DNA from 2 places in the Clostridium sp. USBA 49 genome. Region 1 is predicted to be linked to the other one. Evidence: predicted binding sites of a transcription regulator. Region 1 holds the regulator's gene; the other holds the start of a gene.
What was found. The regulator Rex, encoded in region 1, represses fermentation and respiration genes when NADH is low (regulators of the CRP and FNR family bind a similar motif). The targets are predictions, from matches to a motif close to ATTGTTAANNNNTTAACAAT.

Region 1 (7,419 bases):
CTATAAATACAGCATCAAATCCTTCTTCTTCCAAAAGTTCGTCTATAGTAATTGTTTTTCCTACAATTACATTTGTCTCTATTTTTACTCCAAGCTTTTTAACATTATCTATTTCATGTTTAACCACAGTATCCTTTGGAAGCCTAAACTCTGGTATTCCATAAACTAAAACTCCTCCTGGTTCATGAAGTGCTTCAAATATAGTTACATCATAACCCATTTTTGCTAAATCCCCTGCACATGTAAGTCCTGCAGGTCCACTTCCTATGACTGCAACTTTTTTGCCTTTCTTAGGTTCAGTTTCAGTTAAATCTATATTGTTTTCTCTTGACCAATCAGCTACAAATCTTTCAAGTTTTCCTATTGCAACAGGTTCTCCTTTAATTCCAAGTATACACTTTCCTTCGCATTGAGTTTCCTGAGGACATACTCTCCCACATACTGCAGGAAGAGAACTTTGTCTTGCTATAACTTTAGCCGCTTCTTCAAATTCTCCATTTTTAACATGTTGTATAAATTTAGGTATTTCTATAGTTACAGGGCACTGTGTTACACACATAGGATTTTTACAATTTAAACATCTTGCTGCTTCTTCCATAGCTTCTTCTTTAGTATATCCTAAACAAACTTCTTCAAAATTTTTAACTCTAACCTTTGGGTCTTGTTCTTTAATTGGTACTCTTTTCATTCTGTTCATTTATACTTCCCCCTCTAAGTCTGTTAATCACAGCATCCACAGCCAGCATTTCCATTTTTATGATGCTCTTTTTTAAATTCTACCTGTAATTCTTCATTTTTATACATAGTCTGTCTTCTAATAGCTTCATCAAAATCTATAAGATGACCATCAAATTCTGGTCCATCAACACATGCAAATTTAGTTTCACCACCAACAGTAACCCTGCAAGCTCCACACATTCCAGTTCCATCTACCATTATTGTGTTTAAACTTACAACAGTTTTTATTCCTAATTCTTTTGTAAGTTTAGCTACAAACTTCATCATTATCATAGGTCCTATAGCTACAACTAAATCATAATGTTTTCCTTCATTTTGTATTAAATTTTTAAGAAGATCTGTAACCATACCTTTAAAACCGTAAGAACCATCATCAGTTGCTACATAAACATTTCCTGCCACATTTTTCATTTCATCTTCTAATATTAAAAATTCTTTAGATTTACATCCTATAATAACATCTGCTTTTATTCCTCTTTCATTAAGCCACTTAACCTGAGGATATACTGGAGCCGTTCCAACTCCACCAGCAATAAATATAATATTTTTATTTTTTAAAGTATCCAAGTCTTCATGCACTAATTCTGAAGGCTGTCCAAGAGGACCAACAACATCTGAAAAACTATCTCCTACTTCATACTTAGCCATTTCTTTAGTAGATTTCCCAATGCTTTGAAAAACTATAGTTACTGTCCCTTTTCTATCATCATAATCACATATTGTAAGAGGAATTCTTTCTCCCTTTTCGGTCATTTTAACTATTAAAAATTGTCCTGGTTTAGCAGATTTAGCTAATCTTTCAGCTTCTACATCCATAAGATATATATTGGGCGCTAATATTCTTTTGTTTACAATTTTGTACATTATTAATCCTCCTGTATATAATTTTTAAAAAATTTTTTGAATAAATGTAGTATTTAATTTTTAAAAAATTTTAATAAATAATATAAACAAATTCTCAAATTTCATTTAGTTACTCTATTAAATATATAACAAAATTTAATTATTAATTATTATATCATATTATCAAAATATTTCATTAATAATTATAAAAAAAGTATAAAAATTAATAATTTTGTATAATTATTAATTTTTATATCATTATATTTATATAAGTTTTTAAAATTAAAACTCTCAAGCATTACTATGCAAGAGAGCTTTTTATTAAAATTATTTTAAAAATTTACTTTTTTCCCTTCAAATGTACAAATAAAAAGTTCTTTCATTTCTTCATTTGATATTTCTCTTGGATTTGATCCTGTACATGCGTCCTTAACAGCATTTTCAGCTATTCTATCTACATTTGCATAAAAATCTTTTTCACTTATTCCATATTCTTTTAAAGTTTGAGGAATGCTCATTTCTTTATTCATTTCTCTAATCATATTAGTTAAAGAATCTACTAATTCATCTTCTGTGTTACCAGAAAGTCCAATATTTTTAGCTATTTGTGCATATCTATCTTTACAAACTTTTTTATTAAAGTCTATAACATAAGGAAGATATATAGCATTTGCACATCCATGAGGAATATGAAATACAGCTCCACTTTTATGTGCCATACTATGAGTTATTCCAAGTAATGCATTAGAAAAAGCCATACCAGCTAAGCATTGAGCAATATGCATTTCTTCTCTAGATTTTTTATCACCATAAAATGATTTTATTAAATTTTCCTTAATCATAGTAATAGCCTGCATTGCAAGTGGATCTGAAAAGGCAGATTTTAATGAAGCAACATAAGCTTCAATAGCATGAGTTAATGCGTCCATTCCAGTATGTGCTGTAAGCTTTGCTGGCATTGTTTCTGCCAAAGATGGATCTACTATAGCTACATCTGGGGTTAAATTAAAATCAGCCAACGGATATTTTATTTCAGTTTTATAATCGGTTATAACTGAAAAAGCTGTAACTTCTGTTGCTGTACCACTTGTAGATGGTATAGCAGCAAATTTTGCTTTTTGTCTTAATTCTGGAATTCCAAAAGGAACTACTGCTTGTTCAAAAGTAAAATCTGGATATTCATAAAATATCCACATAGCTTTAGCTGCATCTATTGGAGAACCTCCACCTATTGCTACTATCCAATCAGGCTCAAATTCTCTCATAATCTTTGCACCTTTCATAACTGTTTCAACAGACGGATCAGGTTCAACTCCCTCTATAAGTTTAATTTCAAATCCACCTTCTTTTAAATAAGATATGGTTTTATCTAAAAAACCAAATTTTCTCATAGAACTTCCGCCGGTAACTACAACTGCCTTTTTACCTTTTAATGTTTTTAAAGCTTCTAGAGAATTTTTCCCAAAATAAATATCTCTTGGTAAAGTAAATCTATTCATCTAGCATTCCTCCTGTTTTTTATATTTGATTGATATTTTTTTAACAATTTTATTCTAACACATTTTACTTTCTTATAAAAGTACTATTTATGAAATATTTGTTAAAAGTATAAAAAAATCAAAAGCCATAGATAAAATTAGAAAAAATCTTTTTATATATATATGGCTTTTGATTTATTAAATTATACAAATATTGGTTTTAAACAATTAATTAAATGACATTATATTAACAATTATTTATCACTTTTATCTTTTAATAAATAAGTAAGAGTCATAAGATGTTCGCTTAAATGAACATTTTCAACTACAACATTTTCTGGAACTACTAAATCAGTTGGTGCAAAATTCCAAATTCCTTTAACTCCACCTTCTACAAGAGTATCACATATTTTTTGTGCACTTGCTTTAGGTACACATATTATTCCTATATCTATTTTGTTATTTTTAAGAAAATCAGGTAAATTATCTATATCATCAATTTCTACGTCTCTTATTTTAATACCTATTAATTTTGGATTTGCATCAAAAATTCCTTTTAAAGAAAATCCTAATTTTTCAAATCTTGTATAATTTGCAATAGCTTGACCTATATTACCTGCACCTATAATAACTGTGTTGTAAGATCTAGTAAGTCCTAATATATCACTTATTTCATTATATAAATCTTTTACATTATATCCATATCCCTGCTGGCCAAAATCTCCAAAACAATTTAGATCTTGTCTTATTTGGGACGCTGTAAATCCTATTTTTTCACCAAGTTCTTTAGATGATATTCTATCAACATCATTTTTCATCAATTCTTGCAAATATCTATGATATTTTGGCAACCTTTTAATAACTGCCATTGATATATTGCTTTTTTTCTTTTCCATAACCGCACCTCTCTTTTTATCTATACATTAATAGTATGACTTAAATTATATTTACTGTCAATATTTTAACATATTTCTAAAGTTTAAAACATCTTTGTTATAATTAATACTACAAAAAAATTTACATTCATAGTAGAATATAAATTATGTATATTATGTATACATACAAATTTGTTATTAAATATTATTTTTAAATATAAAATATATTTAAAATACATTTTGATTATATTCTTTTACATTATCACAATATTCAAATTCATTTTTAATATTTATTAATGCTTGGTTTCACAAATCAAGTATTTTATCATTTAATATTATACTTATTTTTTAAAGATATAAATATCAAAGCCTTTAAATTTTATGAAAATATATTTTTTAGAAACAAAATATAACATTAAATTTAACAAAACATTTTAGGAAGGTGAAAAAATGATAGTTTTAAGTTGTAAAGATATTCATAAAAGTTATGGTATAAATGTAATTATAGATAAAGTTACTTTTAATATAAATGAAGGAGAAAAAGTAGGTTTAATAGGAGCTAACGGTGCAGGTAAAACTACTCTTTTTAAAATTTTAGCAGGTGAACTTGAAGCAGATAGCGGAGAAATTTTTATAGATAAAAATAAAAAAATTGGCTACCTTTCTCAACACCTTTCTCTTGAAAATAACAATACTATATATGAAGAATTATTAAAAGTATTTAAAGATTTGATAGAATTGGAAAATAGAATTAAAGAACTTGAGATAAAACTAAATGAACCTTACGATAGGTCTAAAGAAGAATATCATAAAAAAATAATAGAACAATATACAACATTATCTGATATTTATAATAATCGTGGAGGTTACACATATAAGGGAGAAATTAGCAAAATATTAAAAGGTTTGGGGTTTAATGAAGAAGATTTTAATAAAAACATAAATATATTAAGTGGAGGTCAAAAGACAAGAGTTGCTCTTTGCAAACTTCTTCTTGAGAGTCCTGATATACTTTTTCTTGATGAACCTACTAATCATCTTGATTTAGATGCTATTGAATGGCTAGAAGAATATCTAAAATCTTATAAAGGTACAATTATAATAATATCTCATGATAGATTTTTCTTAGACTCTATAACTACAAAAACTCTGGAAATGATAAATGGACATATAAATACTTATAATGGTAATTATACTTTCTTTGTAGAACAGAAAAAGAAAAATTATGAAATTCAGTTAAAGGCATATTCTCTGCAGCAAGCTGAAATTAAAAGGCAAGAAGAAATAATAGAAAAATATCGTTCATTCAACAGAGAAAAAAGCATAAAAGCGGCTGAAAGCAGAGAAAAAGCTTTAGAAAAAATGGAAAAAATAGCTCCTCCTGATGCTATTTTAAAAGCCTCTAAAATTAAATTTGAAACTCAGATTAAATCTGGTAATGATGTTCTTCATATTGAAAATTTGAGCAAAAGTTATGGTGATAAAAAACTTTTTTATAATTTAAATATGGATATAAAAAGAGGAGAAAAGACAGCTCTTATTGGTGAAAACGGTCGTGGAAAAACTACTCTTTTTAAAATAATAATGGATAAAGTTTCACAAGATAATGGTGTAAAAGTTCTTGGTAAAAATGTAAATATAGGTTATTACGATCAGGAACAATCAGATTTACATGAAGAAAAATCTATTTTAGATGAAGTATGGGATGAATTTCCAGAAATGACTACAACACAAATTAGAAATGCTTTAGCTGCTTTTTTATTTACTGGAGATGATGTATTTAAAACAATCTCTACTTTAAGCGGCGGAGAAAAATGTAGAATAAATCTTTTAAAGCTTATGCTTTCAAAATCAAATTTTCTTCTTTTAGATGAACCTACAAATCATCTTGATATAATATCGCGTGAAGCTTTAGAGGATGCTATTTTAAATTATGATGGAACAGTTCTTGTAATATCTCATGACAGATATTTCTTAAATAAAGTTGTGAATAAAATATATGAACTTAAGGAAGATGGTATTAAAGAATATCTTGGTAATTATAACTATTTTATAGAGAAAAAGAAAAATCCATTAAGATATGAAGAAGAATCTATTAATGAAGGAAAAACTAAAACTCAAATTCAAGAAGAGAGGAAAAAGAAAAGAGAACTAGAAAAAAAGCTTAAAGAAAAGCAGCTTAAAATAAAAGAAATTGAAATTTCTATTGAAAATAATGAAAATAAACTTTTAAAGCTTCAAGAAAAACTTTGTCTTGAAGAAGTATATTCTAATCCTAAAAAAAGTGAAGAAATAAATAAGGAAATACTTTCTATAGAAAATTCGTTAAAAATACTTTATTCAAAATGGGAAGAATTAATATAAGTTTAGAAAGGCCTTTGTAAACTATTTTATATTTTACAAAGGCCTTTTATTTTTAAAAAATTATATAATATAATAGAGGTATAAATATAGCTGGGAGCATGTTTGCTACCTTTATCTTATATGTTCCAAGCATATTAAGTCCAAGACCCATAATTAAAATACTTCCTACTGCGGAAACTTCTACTATAATGTACTCTAGAAGCCACCCTTGAAGAAAAGATGCTGTTAAAGTTATAATCCCTTGATATATAAATACAGTAATTGCTGAAAAAACTACTCCTATTCCTAAAGTAGATGTAAACATTATTGATGATATTCCATCTAATATAGCCTTTGTAAAAAGAATACTATAATCTCCTTTAAGTCCACTATTTAATGAACCAACTATAGACATAGCACCTACACAAAACACCAAGCTTGCAGTTACAAATCCTTCTGAAATCTTTCCCCCTTTTCCTTTAAATTTAGCTTCTATATTATCTCCTAAATTTTTAAGAGCTTTATCTATATCTATAAATTCTCCAATAAGTGTACCTAAGATTAATGAACATATTATTAAAATCATGTTTTTAGACTTAATTGCTCCATTAATTCCAATTACTAAAACACATAAAGCTAAAGCTTTCATTATACTCTCATTAATTTTTTTAGGTATTCCCCCTTTTAATAAAAAGCCTATTAAACTCCCTATAATAATAGCTAATGTGTTAACTACTGTCCCTAACAAATTTATGCCTCCTTTCACAATTAACTATTATTATAACTTGCATATCATTATTTTTAAATACATATTTATAAAATTAATTCCAAAAATCTTGAGTATCTGGTGAACCTTCAAGATTTTCGTTAACTATAATTTCAAGTTCTGTAATACCTATAACATTATCAATTTTTACTTTAGGATACTTTCTTTCAAACATTTCTTGTACTTGAAATATATCTAAATTTTCATCTTTATATTTTTTAAACACTCTCATACAAGCTTTTTTTATATTATCTTCAGATTTTTTCTTAAGTTCAATTATAGTTTTATCATTTAAAAATGCATTCTTTTGAATTTCTTCTATATTAGTTTTTACTTCTATATCTTTTATTAATTTTACTCTTTTCCCATCATATTC
Region 2 (7,419 bases), on a different contig from region 1:
ATAATTCCAATAAAAATACCATTATCATCTATAACAGGTACAAAGTTTTGATTTATTACTAAATTAATCAAACTCTCCATATCAGCATTTATAGACACAGGCTTATTAATAACTCTTCTTTCTATATCAGAAACTTTAATACTACTTGTATCTTTAATACTAAGTTCTGGAGTATTTTTAAGTTTCCAAAGTAAATCACCTTCAGTAAGAGTGCCTACATATCTTCCTTTATCATCAATAATAGGAATTGCTGTATATCTATGATATTCCATTCTTTCTATAACTTGTCTCATTGTAGAATTTAAATTTTCATAGATAACATCTTTTTTAGGCGTAAGAAAAAATGCTATATTCATATTATGTTCCTTCTCCTATACCTTAAAATTTTAGAAACCATTTACAGTTACAGTTTTATTTTAACATATTTATAATCGTTTTTGTAATATTATACAAAAAATTAACAAATACTTTATACAAAATTCAAGGACAGTACCTTAAATTAAGACTGTCCTTTATTTATTAAAATAAAAAATATTTATAAGAATGTATTAATTTATTTACTGATTTAAATCTTCTTCACACTTATCTTTTTCCCCTAAAGTACCTTCAAAAGCATTTATATACATTTGTTTTATTTCACTTATTAAAGGATATCTTGGATTTGCTCCAGTACATTGATCGTCAAAAGCTTGTTCTGACATCTCATCTAAAGTAGCATAGAAATTTCTTTCTGAAACTCCAGCGTCCTTAATTGTTTTAGGTATATTCACTTTATCTTTTAATTCATCTATTGCTGCAATTAATCTTTCTATTTTTTCATCTTCAGTATTTCCACCAAGTCTTAAATAATCTGCTATTTGAGCATATCTCCACTTTGCATTTGGATATTTATATTGTGGAAATGCAGCTTGTTTTCTTGGATTATCTACTGCATTAAATCTTATAACTTCATCTATTAATAAAGCATTTGCAACACCATGTGGTATATGATGCATTGCTCCAAGTTTATGCGCCATTGAATGACATACTCCTAGAAAAGCATTTGCAAAAGCCATTCCTGCCATTGTTGATGCGTGTGCCATTTTTTCTCTTGCTTTTACATTTGTAGTTCCTTCATTATAAGCTTGTGGAAGATATTTAAATATTAATCTTATAGCTTCTAATGCAAGGCCATTTGTATACTCTGACGCAAGCACTGATACATATGCTTCTATAGCATGTGTTAAAGCATCTATTCCTGATGCTGCTGTTAATCCTTTTGGCATCTTCATCATAAGTTCTGCATCTACTATTGCCATATCTGGTGTTAATTCATAATCTGCTAATGGATACTTTACTCCTGTTGTTTCATCTGTTATAACTGCAAATGGTGTTACTTCTGATCCTGTTCCTGCTGAAGTTGGAATAGCAACCATTGTAGCTTTTTCTCCCATTTTAGGGAATGTATATACTCTCTTTCTTATGTCCATAAATCTCATTGCTAAATCTTCAAATCTTACTTCTGGATGTTCATATAATACCCACATTATTTTTGCTGCATCCATTGGTGAGCCTCCGCCTAATGCTATTATTGTATCTGGCTTAAAGCTCTTCATTTCTTCAGCACCTTTTCTTGCAGTTCCTAATGTTGGATCTGGTGCAACATCAGAGAATATCTTAAAGTCTATACCATTTTCTTCAAGAACTTTTGTAACTATATCTACAAATCCTAATTCATAAAGAACTTTATCTGTTACTATAAATGCCTTTTTCTTACCCATATCTTTTAATTCTTTTAATGCTACAGGAAGGCATCCATATTTAAAATAAACTTTTTCAGGAACTCTAAACCAAAGCATATTTTCTCTCCTCTCAGCTACACTCTTAATATTTAATAAGTGTTTAACTCCTACATTTTCTGATACAGAGTTACCTCCCCAGCTTCCGCAGCCAAGAGTTAGAGATGGAGCTAACTTAAAGTTATATATATCTCCTATAGCACCTTGTGATGAAGGCATATTTATTATAGTTCTACCAGTTTTCATTACAGAACCAAATTTAGCAATTCTGTCTTTGCATTTAACTTGATCTGTATATAAAACTGATGTATGCCCAAATCCTCCAAGTTCTATAAGTCTTGCAGCCTTTTGTAATGCTTCATCAAAGCTATAAACTCTATACATTCCAAGAACTGGAGATAACTTTTCGCGTGAGAATGGCTCATCAAGTTCTACTGATTCAACCTCTCCTATAAGAACTTTAGTATTTTCAGGAACATTAACTCCAGCAAGTTCAGCTATTTTTGTTGCAGGTTGTCCAACTATTTCTGAATTTAAAGCTCCATTTTTGAATATAGTTTTTCTTACCTTATCCAGTTCTTCTCCTTGTAAGAAGTAAGCTCCTCTTTCAATAAATTCTTCTTTAACTTCATCATAAACCTCATCCATTACTATAACTGTTTGTTCTGATGCACATATAACACCATTATCAAAAGTTTTTGAAAGAAGTATAGAACTTACAGCCATCTTTATGTGTGCTGTTTCATCTATAATTGCTGGAGTGTTACCAGCTCCAACTCCTATAGCAGGTTTACCTGAAGAATATGCAGCTTTAACCATTCCTGGACCGCCAGTTGCAAGTATTATATCTGCCTCACTCATAACCATTTGAGAAAGCTGTACTGTTGGTTCATCAATCCATCCTATAATTCCTTCTGGAGCTCCAGCTTTAACAGCAGCTTCTAAAACTATTTTAGCAGCTTCTATTGTAGATTTTTTTGCTCTTGGATGTGGTGAAAATATTATTCCATTTCTTGTTTTTAAAGCAATTAGAGCTTTAAATATTGCTGTTGATGTTGGATTTGTAGTTGGAACTATAGCTGCAATAACTCCTATAGGTTCTGCTACTTTTACTATACCAAATGATTCATCTTTTTCTATAACTCCACAAGTCTTTTCATCTTTATATTGATTATATATATATTCGGATGCAAAATGGTTTTTTATAACCTTATCCTCGACTATACCCATACCAGTCTCTTCAACTGCCATCTTGGCTAAATATATTCTTGCATTATTAGCTGCCATAGCTGCTTGTCTAAAAATTTCATCTACTTGTTCTTGTGTATAATTTGCAAATTTTCTTTGTGCTTCTTTAATTTCTTGAATTTTTATTTTTAGTTCTTCCATATTAGTAACTTTCATAGTACAGCCTCCTTTTTATTTAAATTAATTTATTTTTTATAGGCTTCTATATTAAACTTAACTTATTTTATTTATTAAAAATTTTAAATTTTGCAATTTAAAATTTTTAATAAGTCAAGTTGTCATAAAGAAATCCTATATATGATTTACAATATAATTTGTTAAAGTTTTAACTACATTCACATTATATATTTATTTTAATAAAAAAGCAATAGAATTAATAAAAAAAAATATAAAGTTTTTATTGTATTATTCTTTAATATATTATCATTTTTATGAAAACGTTATATGTTTTTGTTTGATTTTTCATTTTAATTATTGTGTTTTTTTTAACAATCATTTTCTGAATTTAATATTTAAATAACTAAAACATACCTATAAATAGCAAAAAAACAGCTATATTTTAGCGATTTAAGCTGTTTTTTTTTGCATATATTAATTAGAAAAATTTCTTATTTGAATTTATTTTTAACAAATAAATTATTTGTCTGTAAATTAAAAAATATTAAAATTTTTTAATTTAATTGGAAATTTTATTACATCGCCTGGGTTATCATCTACAAGTTTATAAAAATTTTCATTTTCTGGTGAAGGATAATAATAACTTAAATTTTCACCATTATTAACATATTCAATTACTCCAAACACTGCTGGTTTAAATCCTATATCTATTAATTTTTCAAATATATTTTCTTTTATTATAATTTCTACAGAGTCTGGTGTAAAACTTTTATTCCAAAGCTTAAGCCAGCTCTCTTCAAAATCAAATTCAGAAATTGTTTCATAATTTAATTTTTCACAGCCTTCTACCATACCATAAATTTCACTAACTTTTATTTTCCCAAAACTTTTTATTACATAATTATACTTAAACTTCCCTTTTAATTTATAATAAAATTTATCTTTTTCTTCTACGTTCCACCCACCTTTTATAAGCTGAGCATGTGTATATGCAAAACTCATATTAACTTTAAAATACACTATCTTCATTTGATTTTCTCCTTAAACATAAAAATTTATATAAAATAATAACTTATACAATTATAGCAAAAATTAAAAAATTTTTTAATATAAATTTACCAAATAGATTTAATGTAATAGCACTTTGTTATATATGGAAATTTTTCACTTATTATGTTACTATGATGTAAAATAAATAATAAGTATTTTTATAATTTAAAAGAAAGAGGGATTATTTTGCATAATAAACTTACTTTAGATGCTATAAATAAACTTAAAGAAGAGATTGAATATAGAAAAGTTGTTGTAAGAAAAAAAATAAATGAAGATCTTAAAGAAGCAAGAGCTCAAGGAGATTTAAGCGAAAATTTTGAATACAAGGCAGCCAAAAGAGACAGAGCAAGAAATGAAAGCAGAATTCGTTATCTTGAAAGAATGATTAAAACAGCTGTAATTATATCAGATGATACTTTAGAAGATGAAGTTGGTATAGGTAAAAAAGTAACTGTAAAATTTCTTAAGGAGGATGAAATAGAAGAATTTAAAATAGTAACAACAGTAGAAGCAGATCCTCTTAACAATATGATAAGTATAGAATCTCCTCTTGGAAAAGTTTTATATAAACATAAAGTTGGTGAAATTTTAAAAGTAAACTCTCCTGAAGGAGAATATACTATAAAAATTGAAAAAATTGAAACTAAGTAATAAATAATAAATTTTAATAAATATAAGATCTTCTTATATTTATACTATCCAACATAAAAAATAAATATAATCTATATTAATATTATTTTTTAAATTACAAATAATAAAAGTATGATTTCATATAATAATATTTTTATTAAAAATTGGCCACTATATATTAATGCAATGTAAATTTTTAAATACTTTAAAAAATTATATACTAGAAGTCAATTTACAGCTTATTTTAAAAATATAAATTTATAAAATAATAAGGTGGTATTAAATATGGATGTTGCTATAATAGGGGTTCCTATTTTTTATGGAGCAGATAAACATGGACCAGAATATGGCCCTGATAAATTACGCGAAAAAAAAGTTGTAGAAATAATAGGCAGACATAATCATAGAGTTTTTGATTTTGGAAATCTTTTTATTCCTAATGTTAAAGAATGTAATAAATTTTTTTCTCATCCAAATATGAAATATCTTGATCCAATAATACAAGTTAACAATAATCTTGCACATATTGTGTATTCTTCTATTAAAGGTAATAGCTTCCCTTTTGTAATTGGAGGAGATCATTCTTTAGGACTTGGAAGTGTAGCAGGATCAAGCAGAGCTTATAATAATTCTGCAGTTGTTTGGATAGATGCTCATGGAGATATAAATACGCAAGAAACTAGTGAAAGCGGCAATATACATGGGATGTCTTTAGCTAAAGCAATGGGCCTTGGATATAAAGATTTAGTTGATGTTTATTATAAAGGTCCAAAAGTAAAAAATGAAAATGTTTTTATAATTGGTGCAAGAGATCTAGACAAAGGTGAATATGAATTAATAAAAAAAGAAAATCTTCATGTATATACTGCAAAAAGAATTCATGAGTATGGTATTGAACATGTAGTTAACGAAGTTATTAAAGATATTAAAAGCAGGAATATATCTTCAATTCATTTAAGCTTTGATTTAGATTTTATTGATGCAAAATTTGTTCCTGGAACTGGTACTCCAGTATCTAATGGTATGTCTATAGATGAAACAAAGGCTCTTTTAAAAATGTTTGCTAAATCAAATCTCGTAAAATCTATGGATTTTGTTGAACTTAATCCTCTTTTAGATAAAAATGATATTACATCTAATATTGCTATAAATTTAATTGATTGGACTTTTGAATATTTAAATTAAATAAGGACTGTTGCAAAATATATTCTAATACTCTAATTTCTTAAAACAACAACTATTTAATAGTATATTTATTTCATTGTAACTTCAAACTATCTTTCATTTTGCTACAGCCCTTTATTTTTATAAAAGATTTTTGAGATTATATAATAATATTATCTTAAAAAGTATTTTTGTTAAATATTGATACCTATATAGATATAATATAAATTTAGAAACATTATAAGATTACAACCAAAATAGGTGAATCTGCAGATAATTCTATAGAAAATCCTTATATAAAAGCACCTGCATCCATAATAACTTGATCTTCATAATAAATTATATAGTGGAAATTAATTTACAATTTATTATGGGTTAATCATATTAAAGAATAAATATAGCTGTAATAGTGGTAACTATAAGTCCTATAATTACCGGTTTTATATTTTTTTTCGCAAGTTCAAAAGCATCTACACCGCAAATAGCAGCTACAGGTATTACTGCCCAAGGAACTATTGTTCCTCCACCTACCCATATACCAGCTATTTGTCCTAAAGCCGTAAGAGTTGCTACTCCTTTACCTAACGCAGCTGAAAATATTTTAGCAACAGAACCTACTAAAGATATGCCAGAAAAGCCTGACCCATCAATTCCTGTAATGGCACCCACAACTGTAAGTGTGCTTGCCGAAATAACTGAATTAAGGGGAACTATATTTGCAAGAGCAGCACCTAAATCATTAACAATACCATTGGAGTTTTGCGGAAGTACATTACCGAATATATTAGTAAAAGCCGAATCTCCTAAATAAAAGAAAGCTGCTATAGGTATAACAATACCAAATATTTTAAAAGCAAATTGCAATCCTTTAACTAAATCATCTGTAATTTTTTCTAAGGCCTTTTTTCTATAAGCTAATATTGAAATTATGCTTAATATAAATACAGCAGTACCACCTATAAGAGCTGTAGCATCTCCTCCTTGAAGTTTTGATTTATACATTATAAAAATATCCAATGCAAATAATATAACTATGAATAAAGCTAAAATTTTTCTAAGTTTTTTAGAAGTAATTAACATTCTTTCTTCTAAATTATTTTCAGTTACCTCTTCAATTTTATACTCTTTATACTCACTTGATAATATACCTTGTTTTATATCCTTTCTAATAATATAAAAACCTGCTGTAGTAGTTACAATCCCCATTACAATTACAAGAGGAACACTTGCCGATATAACATCAGCTGCAGGTATCCCGGCAGCATCTCCAGTAATTTTAGGTGCAGCTTGAATTATATAATCACTAGATAAAGCTATGCCATGTCCAAAAAGATTCATAGACACAGCAACTCCCATAGCTGGAAGGCCAGCCTTTTTTGCTATAGGAATAAATAATGCTCCAATAAGTGCCACAGCTGGTGATGGCCAA

Region 2: a site for Rex is predicted at 3,340-3,359, ahead of adhE (bifunctional acetaldehyde-CoA/alcohol dehydrogenase). Genes of this name have one in related genera too.

The regions. Positions count from the first base shown of each region.
Region 1 covers NZ_FUYD01000004.1:87,717-95,135, forward strand. Annotated here, with positions in the region: gene gltA (NADPH-dependent glutamate synthase) at 1-697, opposite strand, end outside; gene B5D11_RS05525 (sulfide/dihydroorotate dehydrogenase-like FAD/NAD-binding protein) at 721-1,602, opposite strand; gene B5D11_RS05530 (iron-containing alcohol dehydrogenase) at 1,914-3,080, opposite strand; gene B5D11_RS05535 (redox-sensing transcriptional repressor Rex) at 3,314-3,955, opposite strand; gene abc-f (ribosomal protection-like ABC-F family protein) at 4,385-6,298, shown strand; gene B5D11_RS05545 (DUF554 domain-containing protein) at 6,351-7,025, opposite strand; gene B5D11_RS05550 (Ger(x)C family spore germination protein) at 7,099-7,419, opposite strand, start outside.
Region 2 covers NZ_FUYD01000001.1:209,912-217,330, forward strand. Annotated here, with positions in the region: gene B5D11_RS00940 (CBS domain-containing protein) at 1-356, opposite strand, end outside; gene adhE (bifunctional acetaldehyde-CoA/alcohol dehydrogenase) at 558-3,182, opposite strand; gene B5D11_RS00950 (hypothetical protein) at 3,678-4,172, opposite strand; gene greA (transcription elongation factor GreA) at 4,380-4,847, shown strand; gene rocF (arginase) at 5,112-6,011, shown strand; gene B5D11_RS00965 (hypothetical protein) at 6,375-7,419, opposite strand, start outside.